2 regions of the Arthrobacter sp. SE2 genome follow, and region 1 is predicted to be linked to the other one. Evidence: predicted binding sites of a transcription regulator. Region 1 holds the regulator's gene; the other holds the start of a gene.
What was found. Region 1 encodes HspR, which represses chaperone genes until heat shock. Its sites were predicted from a motif close to AAGTTGAGTCNNNNNGACTCAACTT; they were not measured.
Positions count from the first base shown of each region.

Region 2: the regulator HspR is predicted to act here: its motif matches at 2,716-2,740, upstream of clpB (ATP-dependent chaperone ClpB).

Region 1 is NZ_JBZAYA010000015.1:12,689-20,410, forward strand. Features, by position in the region: gene AC4CS3_RS18185 (Fic family protein) at 1-1,129, shown strand, start outside; gene AC4CS3_RS18190 (CG0192-related protein) at 1,164-1,799, shown strand; gene AC4CS3_RS18195 (heat shock protein transcriptional repressor HspR) at 1,804-2,226, opposite strand; gene AC4CS3_RS18200 (DnaJ C-terminal domain-containing protein) at 2,255-3,220, opposite strand; gene AC4CS3_RS18205 (nucleotide exchange factor GrpE) at 3,573-4,256, opposite strand; gene dnaK (molecular chaperone DnaK) at 4,259-6,139, opposite strand; gene AC4CS3_RS18215 (DUF817 domain-containing protein) at 6,494-7,363, opposite strand; gene AC4CS3_RS18220 (oxygenase MpaB family protein) at 7,371-7,722, opposite strand, start outside.
Region 2 is NZ_JBZAYA010000019.1:24,946-32,667, forward strand. Features, by position in the region: gene AC4CS3_RS20005 (PadR family transcriptional regulator) at 1-312, opposite strand, end outside; gene AC4CS3_RS20010 (2-phosphosulfolactate phosphatase) at 413-1,192, opposite strand; gene AC4CS3_RS20015 (DUF4031 domain-containing protein) at 1,189-2,058, opposite strand; gene AC4CS3_RS20020 (SRPBCC family protein) at 2,075-2,542, opposite strand; gene clpB (ATP-dependent chaperone ClpB) at 2,775-5,444, shown strand; gene AC4CS3_RS20030 (septum formation family protein) at 5,445-6,140, opposite strand; gene AC4CS3_RS20035 (DUF3073 domain-containing protein) at 6,384-6,617, shown strand; gene AC4CS3_RS20040 (GntR family transcriptional regulator) at 6,772-7,398, opposite strand; gene AC4CS3_RS20045 (M14 family metallopeptidase) at 7,511-7,722, shown strand, end outside.

The DNA.
Region 1 (7,722 bases):
ACCGCCCCGCGAGGATCGGGAGTTCACAGAGGTAGAGGTGTCGCTACCGCCGTTCATAGCGGATCTCTGGTTCGAGCCCGGACGTGAAACCATCGTGGCGCTCGAAGAGGCTGCAGTTGCCATCGCATCTTTGGACGTAACCGCCGGCACCCGCATGACGGCAGTCAGTGGATTTCTACTTCGCAGCGAGGCGGTTTCTTCATCCAAGATCGAGCACGTGGACGCCAAGCGAAATGACTACGCCCGCGCCCTGATCGGGCTGAAGGCAACGGATCAGGCCAATTCGATGGTGGCTGCCGCCGAAGCCGTCCAGAGCATGATCAACGATGCGGGCACCACAGGCGAGGTCAGGCTGGAGGCCCTGCTTGCCGCGCATAAGATGCTCATGAAGGATGACCCCACGGACGGCAGGCACGCCGGTTCATTCCGGGACGTCCAGAACTGGATTGGTGGAAGCGACTATTCACCCCGAGGGGCCATCCATGTGCCGCCGCCTGCAGAACTCGTCCCCGGATTCATGGACGATCTCATGGCGTTCTCCGCCCGGCGGGACGTCCCGATCATGGCCCAAGCGGCTATTGCGCACGCCCATTTCGAATCCATCCACCCCTTCACCGACGGCAACGGCCGTATTGGCCGGGCGTTGATCGGAGCGATCTCCCGCCGGCGAGGGCTGACTAAGAACACGGTAATTCCGATCGCTTCGGCCATGGTTGCGGACGTGGAGACCTACTTTTCCTTGCTAAACAACTACCGCAATGGCGACGTAGATCCGTTCGTGCTGTATCTCGCCAAATCCTCACTCCGCGCGGCGGAAGCGGCCCGCGAGTCAGTGGCATCCCTCGACGCCCTCCCGGCCGCATGGACGGAGGCGGCCCGGCCCCGAAAAGGCTCCGCAGACGAGAAGATCATTCCTTGGCTCTTGGAGCGGCCGGTGTTCGAAGCGCACAGCGCCGCATACATCGCGGGCATCGAAGAACGATCCATCTACAGGGTCCTGGACAGGCTGACGAACGCCGGCATTCTGACGCAGATCACCCAGTCGCAACGGAATCGCGCATGGGCAGCAACCGAAGTCTTGGACGAAGTGGACCGGCTTAATGGACGTCTGGCTGGATGCCGCCCCTGAAGCAACTGCTTCGAGGTGGCTTAGGCTGGACCGCATGGCTATCATCCATCGAGCAACCCTGAGTCCCAGCAAACTTGAACTCATCGAGAAGTATCTGCCCGTCCAGCCGTGGTTCACCAAGGACGGGTCCGCGCTGACCGAGCTGCTCGGCGCGTACCGCTTCGATGATCCGGACGGCGAAGTCGGCCTAGAGACCCATCTGGTCTCCCACGGCGGCAAGATCTATCAGGTTCCCCTGAGCTACCGGGGTTCTGAATTGGCTGGTGCCGAAGACTCGCTTCTTGGCACCATGGAACACTCCGTGCTGGGCAGGAGGTGGGTGTACGACGCGTGCGCCGATCCCGTCTATGTCGCTGCCTTGGCCACCGCCATCCTCACGGGACAGCGGGAAGCCGAACAGTTCGTGGAAGTGGACGGTGCCCTGGAGCCGCGCACCAGCTCCGTCGAGGTCAAAGGTAGCGGAACGCCTGGAAGCGAAGTCCCTTTGGTGACCCCGGCCGCCCAGACCACTAAAGACGCCGTCACCAGCATCGACGCCGGCGAGCTCACACTGTTGGTCAATCGCGTCCTGGATCTGGGGACGCCTGGCTCGGATGATTCTGCTGTCCTTAATGGTACGTGGGCCGGGCAGGAAGCGCCGGTACTGCTGGCGTCGCTCTCGCAGGCCTAGAGGACTACTCCTCCGGTCGCGGCCGCCAGACCACAACTGCCTGGGACCGCGCCCGGGGGCGCTGCCCGCGGGCGAGGCTGACGACGTCGCCCGCTGCTCCTGCCGCAAAAACGCGGGCCTCCATCGGGCTCCGCCGGCGTTGCAATTCCTCGGTCAACTCGACCACACGGAACTGCAGCGCGGCCACCTGGTTTTCGAGCTCAAGGATGCGCTTGATTCCCTCGAGAGATACACCCTCATGGGAGAGTCGCTGGACCTCGCGCAAGCGGTCGATGTCGCGTTGGGAGTAACGCCGGGACTTGCCCGGGGCACGGCTCGGCGACACGATGCCGAGGCGGTCGTACTGGCGCAGGGTCTGCGGGTGCATTTCAGCCAGTTCGGCCGCGACGGAGATGACGAAGATCGGCTGGTTGATGTCGATGCCCATGCCTACGTCCCTCCCGTGTCTTCTTCCGCTACAAGCGGGCCTTGGCTGCCAGGTCGTGACGAGGATCGGCGTCAGCGGTGGCTGCGGCGAATGCCTTGACGGCCTCCTCGGCCTGTTTGTTGAGGTTCTGCGGGACGGAGACGTCGATCGTCACCAGCAGATCGCCGGTGCCCTTCGATGTCTTGACACCACGGCCCTTAACCCGGAGCGTGCGCCCGGAAGGCGTGCCGGCCGGGACGCGGACGGTGACGGTGTCGCGGTCGAGCGTTGGCACGTGGATGTTGGAACCCAAGGCTGCCTCCGCGAAAGTGACCGGCACGTGGATGCGGATGTTGTCGCCGTCGCGGTTGAAGAAATCGTGGGGCTTGACGTTCACCGTGATGATGAGGTCCCCGTTGCCGGCGGCACCCGGGTTGCCCTTGCCGCGCTGGCGGACCTTCTGGCCGTCCCTGATACCCGCGGGAATCTTCACGTCGATGACGTTGCCGTTGCTTTCGCGCAGGCTCACCGTGGTGCCGTGAATGGAGCCGGCAAAGGAAATTGAGGTCGACGCCGTGCGGTCGCTGCCCTTTTGGGGGGCGCGCTGGAAACCGGTTTGTCCACCGCCGAAGCCGCCGCCGAAGAGGTCGGCGAACTCGGGAGGGATACCACCGGCCCCTGCAGGCTGGCGTGCGCCGCCGCCGAAAAGGCCGCCGAACAGGTCCTCGAAGCCGCCATTGGCCGGCCCGCCGCGAGCTGCGCCCGGAGCGAAGCGTGCCCCGCCCATGGCGCGAATGGCATCGTACTGCTGACGCTCCTCGGCATCCGAGAGCACCGAATAGGCCTCCGAGATGTCCTTGAACTTCTTCTCCGCAGTAGCATCCCCGGAATTGGTATCCGGATGGTACTTCCGCGCAAGCTTGCGGTACGCCTTCTTGATGTCAGCGTCAGAGGCGTCCTTGGCGACACCAAGGATGGCGTAAAAATCCTTCTCAACCCAGTCCTGGCTGGCCAAGGGCGTTTCCTTTCTCGTTCTGGTTAAGTTTGCGCTCCGCTGGATAGGGGGCCGTGCCCGTCCCCTGCGGCTCCCAACGTTCGCAAGCTCACGTCGGGACCCTCGCCGCCGGGGGCCCATCGCGGTGCCCGCCACGCCGCGGCCCCCTATCCAGCTGCGCTGCGCTCATCCCACCTTAGGTGAGACAAGCCTTAGGCGAGCCAACCGCTTGAGCCGTAGCGGATGAGGGGGCCTGGGAGTGGCATCGGGCCTGCCGAAGCCGGGTGGCCAAGGATCGCAGATCCTAGGCCACCCGGCGAAGGGGCGGGGCCCCCTCATCCGCGAAGGCGCGGCGAGCACACTAAGGCGGGACCTAGGCCGGCACAGCCACAATCACCTGGGCCGCGCGCAGCACGCGGTCGCCGGACCGGTAGCCGGAGCGCAGCACTTGGCTGACGGTGTCTACTTCGATGTCCTCGCCCGGCTGCTGGATGAGGGCTTCGTGGATCGTGGGGTCGAAGTCGACTCCGGTTTCCGCGATGCGCTCCAAGCCGTACGTCTTCAGCGCGTTCTCCAGCTTGGCGGCGATCGCGGCGAACGGGCCGTCCACGAGGTCACCGTGCTGGCGGGCGGCGTCGACGTCGTCCAGCACCGGCAGCAGGGAGTTCAGGACGCCGATGACGGCCATTTCCCCTGCGACGGCACGGTCGCGTTCGACGCGCTTGCGGTAGTTGACGTACTCAGCCTGCAGGCGCAGGAGGTCGTTGCGGAGTTCCGCGGCCTCTGCTTCTGCAGCGGCACCGGGGGCTACCGACTCTTCAGCCGGAACCTCCATGCCGTTGAGGATTTCCTCAGCCTGGGACAGGGCGTCGCCCTCGGCGGCAGCGGCGTTGGAATCAGCTGCCGATCCTTGGGGGTGGCGGGCGGCCCCGGTCTCCGGGTCAACCTTGCGGTTGTCCCGGATAACCGGCTTCTGCTGACCGGCGCCTTCACGCTCGTCGTGCTTGCCCTCGTTGTTGGAAGGTGAGTGCTCTGCGTCGTTGCCGTGGTGAGGCATGCTTACTTCTTCTTTTCGTCTTCGTCGATGATCTCGGCGTCGACGATGTCCTCATCGCCGGAGGCAGAACCAGCCTTGGCACCGGCGGGAGCGCCTTCAGCACCAGCGGCGCTGCTTGCGCCGTCCGGGGAACCCGCGTGCGAGTAGATCGCTTCGCCGAGCTTGGACTGCGAGTGCTGCAGCTTCTCGAAAGCGGTCTTCACTGCTGCGTCATCGGTGCCTTCGAGGGCCTTCTTGAGGGCGTCGACGTCGGCCTTGACCTCGGTCTTGACCTCTTCAGGCAGCTTGTCGTCGTTTTCGGCGATGAGCTTGTCCACGGAGTAGGCGAGCTGCTCGGCAGTGTTGCGGGTGTCGGTAGCCTCGCGGCGGGCCTTGTCCTCGGCTGCGTGCTCCTCGGCTTCGCGGACCATGCGGTCGATGTCTTCCTTGGACAGCGCGGTGCCGCCGGTGATGGTCATCGACTGTTCCTTGCCGGTGCCCTTGTCCTTGGCGGAGACGTGGACGATGCCGTTGGCATCGATGTCGAAGGTGACCTCGACCTGGGGGACGCCGCGCGGTGCCGGAGCGATGCCAGTCAGTTCGAACGTGCCCAGCGGCTTGTTGTCGCGGGTGAATTCACGCTCGCCCTGGAAGACCTGGATGGCCACGGACGGCTGGTTGTCGTCAGCGGTGGTGAAGGTCTCGGAACGCTTGGTGGGAATGGCCGTGTTGCGCTCGATCAGGTGCGTCATGACACCGCCCTTGGTTTCGATACCGAGGGACAGCGGGGTGACGTCGATCAGGAGAACGTCCTTGCGCTCGCCCTTCAGCACGCCGGCCTGCAGTGCTGCGCCAACGGCAACAACTTCGTCCGGGTTGACGCCCTTGTTGGGCTCCTTGCCACCGGCGAGTTCCTTGACGAGGTCGTAGACGGCGGGCATGCGGGTGGAACCGCCCACGAGCACAATGTGGTCGATTTCGGAGAGCTTGATGCCGGTCTCGGCGATGACGTCGTGGAACGGCTTCTTGGTGCGCTCAAGCAGGTCCTTGGTGAGGTCCTGGAACTTGGCGCGGGTCAGCTGCTCGTCCAGGTGGACCGGGCCGTCAGGGGTGACGGAGAGGTACTGGAGGGAGACGTTGGTGCTGGTGGAGGAAGAGAGTTCCTTCTTGGCCTGCTCCGAAGCCTCGCGCAGACGCTGGAGGGCGATCTTGTCCTTGGAAAGGTCGATGCCCTTGATCTTGAGCTGGTTCAGCAGGTAGTCAACAACGCGCTGGTCCCAGTCGTCGCCGCCGAGGCGGTTGTCGCCGGCAGTGGCGCGGACCTGGATGGTGGAGAAGCCGTCTTCGTCCTTGCCGACTTCCAGCAGGGAGACGTCGAACGTTCCGCCACCAAGGTCGAAGACCAGGATGAGTTCGTCTTCCTTGCCCTTGTCCAGGCCGTAGGCAAGTGCTGCGGCGGTGGGCTCGTTGACAATGCGGAGAACGTTCATGCCGGCAATTTCGCCGGCTTCCTTGGTGGCCTGGCGCTCGGCGTCGTTGAAGTAGGCCGGGACGGTGATGACAGCGTCGGTGACCTTTTCGCCGAGGTAGCTCTCGGCGTCGTTCTTCAGCTTCATGAGGATACGCGCGGAGATTTCCTGCGGCGTGTACTTCTTGTCGTCAATGGCGACGGACCAGTCGGTGCCCATGTGGCGCTTCACGGAAGCGATGGTGCGGTCGATGTTGTTGACGGCCTGGCGCTTGGCGATTTCGCCGACCAGGACTTCACCGGACTTGGAGAATGCAACGACCGACGGCGTGGTGCGCCCACCCTCGGCGTTGGCAATGACGGTGGGCTCGCCACCTTCGAGAACAGAGACGACGGAGTTAGTGGTTCCGAGGTCGATACCTACAGCGCGTGACATATGTTGCTTCCTTTCAATGGCCGACGATCGAGATTTCACCCGATTCCGCTACCCGTGAGGGGATTGGAGGGCGGGGAGCACTCAACCTTCGGCTAGTTGAGCGTTCTGCACTCAACTGTACTCAGGCCTCATTCAATGTCAATCTAAAGTTGAGTCGAGTACACTCAACTCTGCCGAATGCGGGTCAAGAAACCCAGGAAACACGGGGATTTAAGGCCGATTTCGCCGTGGGAGAACGCCCGCCGGCGGGGCTTGGGTTGAGGGCCGACGTCGAACTCGCGGGAAGAGTGCCGGTTCGCGTGAGCGCTCCGGCGACTCCGCAGCGTTCCGGCGATGTCGACGGCGGGTGTTCCGTCAGCCGGAGGCGGCCAACGCCTCGTCCGGCGGCATCGGCTTGTACACCCATGCCACCAGCACCACGGAGATGATCATCAGGAGGAACCACGAGACGAGCTTGTCCGGGGACACCAAGTGCCAGCCATCCAGTTGGCTCGGATACAGCCAGGCGTGCGACCAGGTGGCGATGTTCTCGGCAATCCAGATGAAGAGCGCCACCAGCAGGAATGCCAGGACCAGCGGCATCCGGAGTCGATGCCGAAACACCCGGAAGTACATGACGCACCGGCCATAGATCACGACGACGGCGGCCAGCAGAACCCATCGGGCATCAACGATGTAGTGGTGGGAAAAGAAGTTCACATAGATGGCCGCAGCCAGGACCGCAGTGATCCAACGCCTTGGATACCCGGCGAAGCGCAGGTCGAAAACCCGGTAAACCCGCACCATGTACGAGCCGACCGCCGCGTACATGAAGCCACTGAAGAGCGGAACGGCGCCGACGCGGAGAACACCCTCGGCTTCATACGACCACGAGCCGACGTCTGTCTTGAACAACTCCATGACCGTTCCCACCATGTGGAAGAGCACGATCACCCTGAGCTCGCGCAAGGTTTCCAGCTTCGTGGCCACCATCAGGACTTGGATCACGACGGCGGCGATCGTCAGGAAATCGTTCCTCGCGAGGCCGGCGTTGGCTGGATACCAGAGGTGGGCACCGAAAATGACGGCAAGGAGCGAAGCGCCGAAGATGCACGCCCACGCCTGCTTGAGGCCGAAGACGGTGAACTCAGTGAGCCTGGATCGAAGTCCTCGGGCCGGGGCACCGCCCAGGAAGCGGCTCGCGCTCCCGTCGATAAGTTCCTCAACCGCGGTGAGCTCACGCATCGGCGCCCTACTCGCCAGGGCCGAGCTCGCCCGGTCCGAGCCGGCCAAGATAGTAGTTCTTCGGCCAATGCCTGACTTTCTCCGGCAGCTTTGGGTAAGCCGCTGCCAAGAAGCGCATGGTGCCGTCGAAGCTGCGCCGATGCAGGGCATTCCAAGGCAGCCCGAATCCCGCGCGAAGCTGCTCCGGCAGCAGGCCCGCGGTCAGCAGCCGGACCAACGGCATGCTCATGCGCATCAAAAACGGCCCGCTCGTGGGGTAAAGGAGCTCGTGGGCCACCCGCAAAGCGGCTGCATCCGGTTCAAGGTTCCGCAGGTATTCATCCCGATAGCCCGCGAAGGCCGAGCGGTCGGCCGGCCAG
Region 2 (7,722 bases), on a different contig from region 1:
GAGCTGTTCCAGTCGCTCGGACAGGAAACTCCACGTATTCCAGAATTCGTCCAGTTCCTTCTCGCCCTGCTCGTTGAGCGAATAGACCTTGCGCGGCGGGCCCTTCTCGGACGGCCGCTTCTCGACGTCGACAAGGCCCTTTTGCTCGATCCTGACGAGCAGCGCATACACGGTGCCCTCGGCGATCTCGGTGAAGCCCTGCCCCCGGAGCAGCGTCGTGATTTCGTACCCGTACGCGGGATTCCCGGTCAGGAGGGCGAGAACGATGCCCTCCAGGGTCCCTTTGAGCATCTCCGTCATTTGCCTGCCCATCGGACACCTCCTTTCACTACTCAGTGTTACTAGCTACTGGTACATAGTACCGCTAAGTAGTGGAAGCGCAAGCCCCTATGGAAACCGCACCGAAGCGCACTCAGGGCCGCTGGAACGCGCCGTCCCTCAACAGGGCCACAGCGGTCCCGGCGTCAAGTTCGGCGGCGATCTCGACGTCGTCCGCGTACCCTGCGCCGATCAACTCACGGCCGCTGGAGCAGCCCCGCAGAACGTCATGGAGCCGGGGTTCGGCGGCGTTGAACACGGCCATCGCGGCATCAGCCTCCGGCGCGAAACCTTCCCTGCCGTCTTCCGGTGTGAAGCCGCCTCGCCCTGCGGCAGCGAGCCCGGCAATGAAGGCGCCGGCCCCGATCTGATCCTCCACGGCGGGCCGGAGCGAACCGCCGGGCCAAAGCTCGCCGGCCGCGATCACCGCCACCACCGCATCCAGAGGGAGTTCGGATGCCACCCAATCCGCGGTGGCCGCTGCGTTTCGCAGTGACACGGCTGCGATAAGGGGGATTTCCCGGGCGAGCTCGTACGCGATCGACGAGCCGTTGGGTGAAGGCAGCACGACGCGGCTCAACGTCCGGGCGTCCCGCAGGCTCGACGGCGAGAGGCTCAGGCCGCCTCCACCTCGCGGACCCGCCAGTTGGGCATCGTGGTGGGCGGCGAAATCCTCAGCCCCGGCGTCCTTCCACGGATAGGGGAACACCATGGCGCCCCGATCGACGGCGACACTGACGCATGTGGTGAAGGAGAGGACGTCAACCACCACGGCGAGGTCCGCTCCGGACGCGACCGCATGGGCGCCGTCGAGCCCCCATTCAAACCTCACCGTGAACGGAAGCTGCCGGTGCACCGTCCCCGCCATGGTCATGACAGTTCGGCCTCCAGGTTGCGGTGTGCGGCATCGAGCCACAGGCTTTTCGCGCGTTCGCTGTGGAAGAGCGGATCCAAGGCGAGCAGTTGGCGGACGACGGCGGCGCGGCCTGCCGCGAAGTCTGCATCGCCGACGTGCGCGTAGTCCTCGCGGACAGCAGCCAGGTAGCGGGCGTAAGCCTTGGGTTCTGCGCCGAGGACGGACAGATCGGCGTCGCATAGGAGGGCGCCGAGATGGTCTCCCGGTTCGGGGCTGTGGGTGGAGGTCAGCCTGACAAGCCGGGCAACGTCGTCGATCACCTGCCCGGGAAGTCCCGCAATGGCTAGTCGGTCCTCGGCCAGCCTGGCCGACTGCTCTTCGTCCTGGCCGGCGATTCCCTCGTAGACGGCATCGTGGAACCAAGCGGCCAAAGTTACTGAGCGCGCGGGCGGCCCGGGTTCGGTGAGGAGATCCAAGGCTTCCAGGACCGCCAGCAAATGCGTGCGGCTGTGGTACTTCCGATGGTCCTCGCCCCAGCGTTCGAGCAATTCGAAACCCAGCTCCTCGTGTCCCGGAAGTGTCGAATTCCAGCGCTCCAGCAAGGGCACGGTGAGGGCCTTGCTCCGTTGGCGGGCGGGGATCCGCAAGCCACTCGCGATCAGTTTGCGCACCAAAATCCGGGCCTCCACGGGGATGGCACCTGCGGAAAGGAGGTCCTGGTAGCGGCGTTCCGGGACGTCGTAGTGATCGCCGTCGAAGGCGCGCTCGGGAATCCCCGCAGCCTCGGCGAAGGCATGCAGCTCCTCGAGCGATGTGTCCGAGACGAGGTGGGAAAACACGGTCCCGTGCGCGGGCCACAACGGCGGATCAACGTAGACGGCCATGGCCTGCGCCGAGAAACTACGGGTTTTTCCGCGTGGCTACCGCTGAGAGTGCGGTCAGGCCTTTCTCGAAGTCGCCGCCCACCATCTTCTCCATGTTCATGAACAAAGCGAAGATTTTGCCGAGGCCCTTGTTCTCGCCGGTCATTGTCCAGGTGACGCGGGTGCCGTCCCCTTCGGGCACGAACGTGAACCCCGTGGGGTTGACGGCCTTCATCGGCTTGGTGAATTCGAGGCGGATGTCGATCTTGCCAGGCTCTTCCGAGCCGACGATTTCCATGGTTCCGGTGCCGGCCTTGTTGTTGCCGTTCCAGGCATACTTGGCTCCGACGCCGGATTCGTTGCCCGAGTAGCTGCGGCTCAGCTTGGGGTCAACGGCTTCCCACGGAGACCATTTGGTCCACTCGTGGAAGTTGTTGACGAAGGGGAAGATGTCGGCGGGCGCGGCGGGGATCAGCGCATTGCGAGTGACTGTGAAGGGTGCCATGTGCATATCGTACGGCGCTTTACCGGGATCGTGGGTGCGGGCCGCCCGCTGCGTTCCGGCACGCAGCCCACGGCCCGGACCCACGATCCCGACGGCGGGTGCACATAAGCGGGCAGGGCTATAGACAGCAGTTTCGCCGTCGGCAAACATGGAGCAGGAGGGATGATCTGCCAAAGTTGAGCATAGTAGACTCAACTTTGAGAAACAGTCTACTCCCGAGAGGAGCTCTTCCATGGACGTCAAATTCACCACCAAGAGCCAGGAGGCTCTTTCCGCGGCGGCCATGAACGCCTCCACCGCCGGAAATCCGCAGCTGGAACCGGCCCACTTGCTCAAGGCGCTCATGGACCAGCGCGAGGGTGTCGCCGTGGCGCTTTTGCGCGCCACAGGAGCGGACCCGGATGCCGTGAGCGTGCAGGCGAGCTCGGCTATCAAGGCCCTACCGTCGTCGTCGGGCAGTTCGGTGCAGCAAGCGCAACTTTCCCGTCCCTCCATGCAGGCCATCCAGGCCGCCCAGAACGAGGCCGAGAAACTCGGAGACTCCTTCGTGTCCACTGAGCACCTCCTCTTGGGGCTCTCGGCCGGAAGCGATGCCGTTGGGAAGCTACTGCGCGACGCCGGCGCCTCCCACGAAGCGCTCCTCGCCGCCCTGCCGGGTGTCCGTGGCGACCGGAAAGTCACCTCGCAAGACCCCGAAAACACCTTCCAGGCCCTCGAGAAGTACGGCATGGACCTCACCGCCGTCGCGCGGTCCGGCAAGTTGGATCCCGTGATCGGGCGGGACAGCGAAATCCGGCGGGTCGTCCAGGTCCTGAGCAGGCGCACCAAGAACAATCCGGTGCTGATCGGTGAACCCGGCGTCGGCAAGACCGCCGTCGTCGAAGGGCTCGCCCAGCGCATGGTGGCCGGCGACGTCCCGGAAAGCCTACGGGGCAAGACCCTGATCGCGCTGGACCTCGCGTCCATGGTGGCCGGCGCGAAGTACCGCGGCGAATTCGAGGAACGGCTCAAGGCCGTGCTGGAGGAGATCAAGAACTCCAACGGGCAGATTGTCACGTTCATCGACGAAATCCACACGGTGGTGGGCGCCGGTGCCACCGGTGAAAGCGCCATGGACGCGGGCAACATGCTCAAGCCCATGCTGGCCCGCGGCGAGCTGCGCCTCATCGGCGCCACCACCCTGGACGAGTACCGCGAGAATGTGGAGAAGGACCCTGCCCTGGAACGCCGCTTCCAGCAGGTCTACGTGGGCGAGCCAAGCGTGGAGGACACCATCGGGATTCTCCGCGGCCTCAAGGAACGCTACGAGGCCCACCACAAGGTAGCGATCGCGGACTCCGCCCTCGTGGCCGCCGCCACGCTCTCCAACCGCTACATCTCGGGCCGTCAGTTGCCGGACAAGGCGATCGACCTTGTGGACGAGGCCGCGTCCCGGCTGCGCATGGAAATCGACTCGGCTCCTGAGGAAATCGACCAGCTTCGCCGTGCCGTGGACCGTCTGACCATGGAGGAATTGGCCCTCGCCCGCGAGACCGACGCGGCCTCCATCGAACGCCTCGCTGCGCTGCGCGCGGACAAGGCCGACAAGAAGGAAGCCCTCGCGGCATTGAACGCCCGTTGGGAATCCGAGAAGGCCGGGCTCAACCGCGTTGGCGACCTCAAGGCGAAAATCGATGAATTGCGTTCGGCCGCCGAAAAGTACCAACGCGAAGGCGACCTTGAAGCTGCCTCGCGCATTCTCTACGGCGAACTGCCCGCTCTGGAGCGCGAGCTCAGCGCAGCAGCCGAGGAAGAGTCCGCCCGGGAAGCGCGCGGTGAAGCGAAGCCCGCCCTGATGGTCGCGGACGAAGTCACGGCGGACGATATCGCCGAGGTCATTTCGGCCTGGACCGGGATCCCCGCTGGCCGCATGCTGCAGGGAGAATCCCAGAAGCTGCTGCACATGGAGGAGGAGATCGGAAAGCGGCTGATCGGCCAGTCCAAGGCCGTGGCCGCCGTTTCCGATGCGGTCCGCCGCGCCCGTGCGGGCATCAGTGACCCCAACCGCCCCACGGGTTCGTTCCTGTTCCTGGGCCCCACCGGCGTCGGGAAAACCGAGCTCGCCAAGGCGCTCGCTGACTTCCTGTTCGACGACGAACGCGCGATGGTGCGGATCGACATGTCCGAGTACGGGGAAAAGCACTCCGTGGCCCGGCTGGTCGGCGCCCCTCCCGGATACGTGGGCTATGAGGAAGGCGGGCAGCTCACTGAAGCGGTCCGCCGTCGCCCGTACTCCGTGATCCTGCTAGACGAGGTGGAGAAGGCCCACCCGGAGGTGTTCGACATCCTCCTGCAAGTGCTCGACGACGGTCGCCTCACCGACGGGCAGGGCCGCACCGTGGACTTCCGGAACACCATCCTGGTGTTGACGTCAAACCACGGTAGCCAGTTCCTTGTGGATCCGACCCTGGACGCCACGGCCAAGCGAAATGCGGTCATGGCCGTGGTCAACGCGTCCTTCAAGCCGGAGTTCCTCAACCGGCTCGACGAGATTGTCCTGTTCGATCCGCTCAGTGTGGACGAGCTCGCCAGGATCGTCGAGCTGCACGTGGACGAACTGACCAAGCGGCTGCACGACCGCCGGCTCACCCTTGAAGTCAGTGACGGCGCCCGGGCCTGGCTCGCGATGTCCGGTTACGATCCCGCCTACGGCGCCCGTCCGTTGCGACGGCTGGTTCAACGCGAGATCGGCGACCGCTTGGCCAAGGAGATCCTCGCCGGAGAGGTCGCAGACGGCGACACGGTGCTCGTGGATACGGCGGCCGACGTCGACGAACTCACCATCGAGGGGCTGGAAGCTTTGACGGGTCCCGACGGCGGAGCTCCGGCGGGTAGCGGCCTGACGGTGAGGCGGAAGGAGTAACTACTTCTGCAGCACGGATTCCTTGAGCGTGTTTCCCGAGTTCACCACGATGAAGCAGTCCACGCGGCGGTCGCCGTTGTCCCAGCTGGTGGCACTCGGGTACACGTTCTGCTGCAGGAGCGCGTACTTCGTGGAGGCCTCGTTGAGCATCAGATCACGGCAGATTTCGCGGCCTTTGTCACGCAAGGCAGTGGCACCGGGGAAGGTGTCGTCAGCCTTGTACCGGAAGATGGCGCCCAGCTGGGCAGAATGGTCGGTGGTGCAGTCCACCACTTTGGACTTGGTGGCGTTGGAGTCGAAATCGGCGAAGCAATCGCCCAGCTGGTAGTCCTTTGCCTCGACATCAGCCGGGAGGGGGCCGCGGCTAGTGGACGTGGCCGGTGCGGGGACGGGCGCGGCCGCCGGGCGGTTGGCCAAGGCCCCAACGAGGATCCAGATCACTACTCCGATGAGGATCAATACAGCCAGCACAATGCCGCCAATGATGAGCCGATACCGCGTTATGGCGTCCAGGGCAGTCCGCAGGGACGACCCTTTTTCGGAGGGAAAGCCGTCCCCGGGCTCGGATTGGCCAGGCATGCCAGTATCCGGGTAGCTGCCCGAAGTCCCCGGATACCCGGTCCCTGAACCAGGGTCTACCGGCGACTCGTTGTCGCCTGTACCGTTGTTGCCCGGGATCGTGTTGTCCTGGCCCATGTCTGAGTTTGCTGCCTTTCATGCGTGCGGCCCGATATTAGGGCGACTCTACCCAAGTTTTTCATGCCAATGAATGGAGATACTGCCAGGTGGAACTGTGACGCCGCTTTCGCGAAGGTCGTGGCACGCAGTTGCTCCAGAAAGCATGTAATCTAGACATACGACAAATTGACCAAACATTCCGGGGCCTCACCGATCGCCAAGGTGACCACCTCCGGTCCAAGTACAAAAGGGGGTCACGCCATGGGGCGCGGCCGTCAAAAGGCAAAAGCTACCAAGCAGGCTCGGGACATCAAGTACTACTCCCCGAACACTGACTATTCGGCCCTTCAGCGCGAGCTGACTGGGCCATCAAGTCGTGCGACGAGCCGATTCGCGGATGATCCGCCGGAGCCGGATTACTCGGCTTACGAGGACAAGTACGCACAGGACTTGGAAGACGATGACGACGAGGTAGACACCCGCCGTATCGGATAGCTGTAGCAACAATCAGGTGCCTTTCGGCATCGAGTTGCGTACCGCCGTCGTACACGAAGTGATTTGGCATCCCCAGATGCCTCCTGAAACACAGAGCCCGTAGGGCGCGCCAAGATTGGCGTGCGCTACGGGCCTTTTTCGTTCTTTTTGCCGGTCAGTCCTTCTCGTGGCACAGATCCAGCAAAGGGATCAGTGTTTCGAGGTCATTGGCGCGGGCTGCAGCAAGGATCTTCCGGTGGGCGTCCGCCACGCGCTCAAGCTTGGCGTCGTCCAAAGGATACGAGCGGCTGATGAGCCGTTGAACCGGGTTGTCCCAGACGGATTCGAGGGTTTTCAGCAGGAATCCGTTGGGCGTAGGCGCCGCCAGGCCCAAATGGAACGCCCGCGTGGCGGTAAACAATTCCTCCGGGTCGGCGCTTGCGGCACCCTCGGCGATGAGCAGCTCGAGCCGGGCAAGCTGAAGGTTGGTGTACTTGGCCCCGCATTGCCTGATGGCCATGATCTCAAGGGCCTTGCGTACCTCATAGACTTCCTCGACGGCTGATCGGGTCAGCGTCGTCGCAAAATACCCGGAGCCCGGGACCAAAGTGGCGAGTCCTTCGTGCACCAAGCGGTTCAGTGCGTCGCGGACCGGCGTCCGGGAAACGCCGTATTCTTCGGCCAGTTGTTCCTGGACCAGGGGAGCGCCAGGCTCGACCACTCCGTTGACGATCTCATTGCTGATTCTGTCGTAGACGTGCTCGCTCAGCGGCCTCATCCCCTTGGCAGCTTGCGTGGCCATTCGCCCCATCCCCTTTTTGGTATCAAAACTCGTTCAATCCTACGTGCTTTACATCACAGGATTCACTGTATACAGTGAATCCAATTCTACCAACCCCGAGGAAAGATGCCCTATGAGCCTGCACATTCCACGCATACCCGGGATCGATTTCGCCGCCGTCGGCAAGCAGTTGGGTTACCTGGAGATCGAACATTCGGACAACGAAAATGACGCCGCTGTCATCCCCTCGCCGATCGCGGTCCTGAGTGGTGGAGACGGCCCCACGGTTCTTTTGATCGCGGGCACGCATGGTGACGAATATGAAGGCCAGATCCTGCTCCAGGA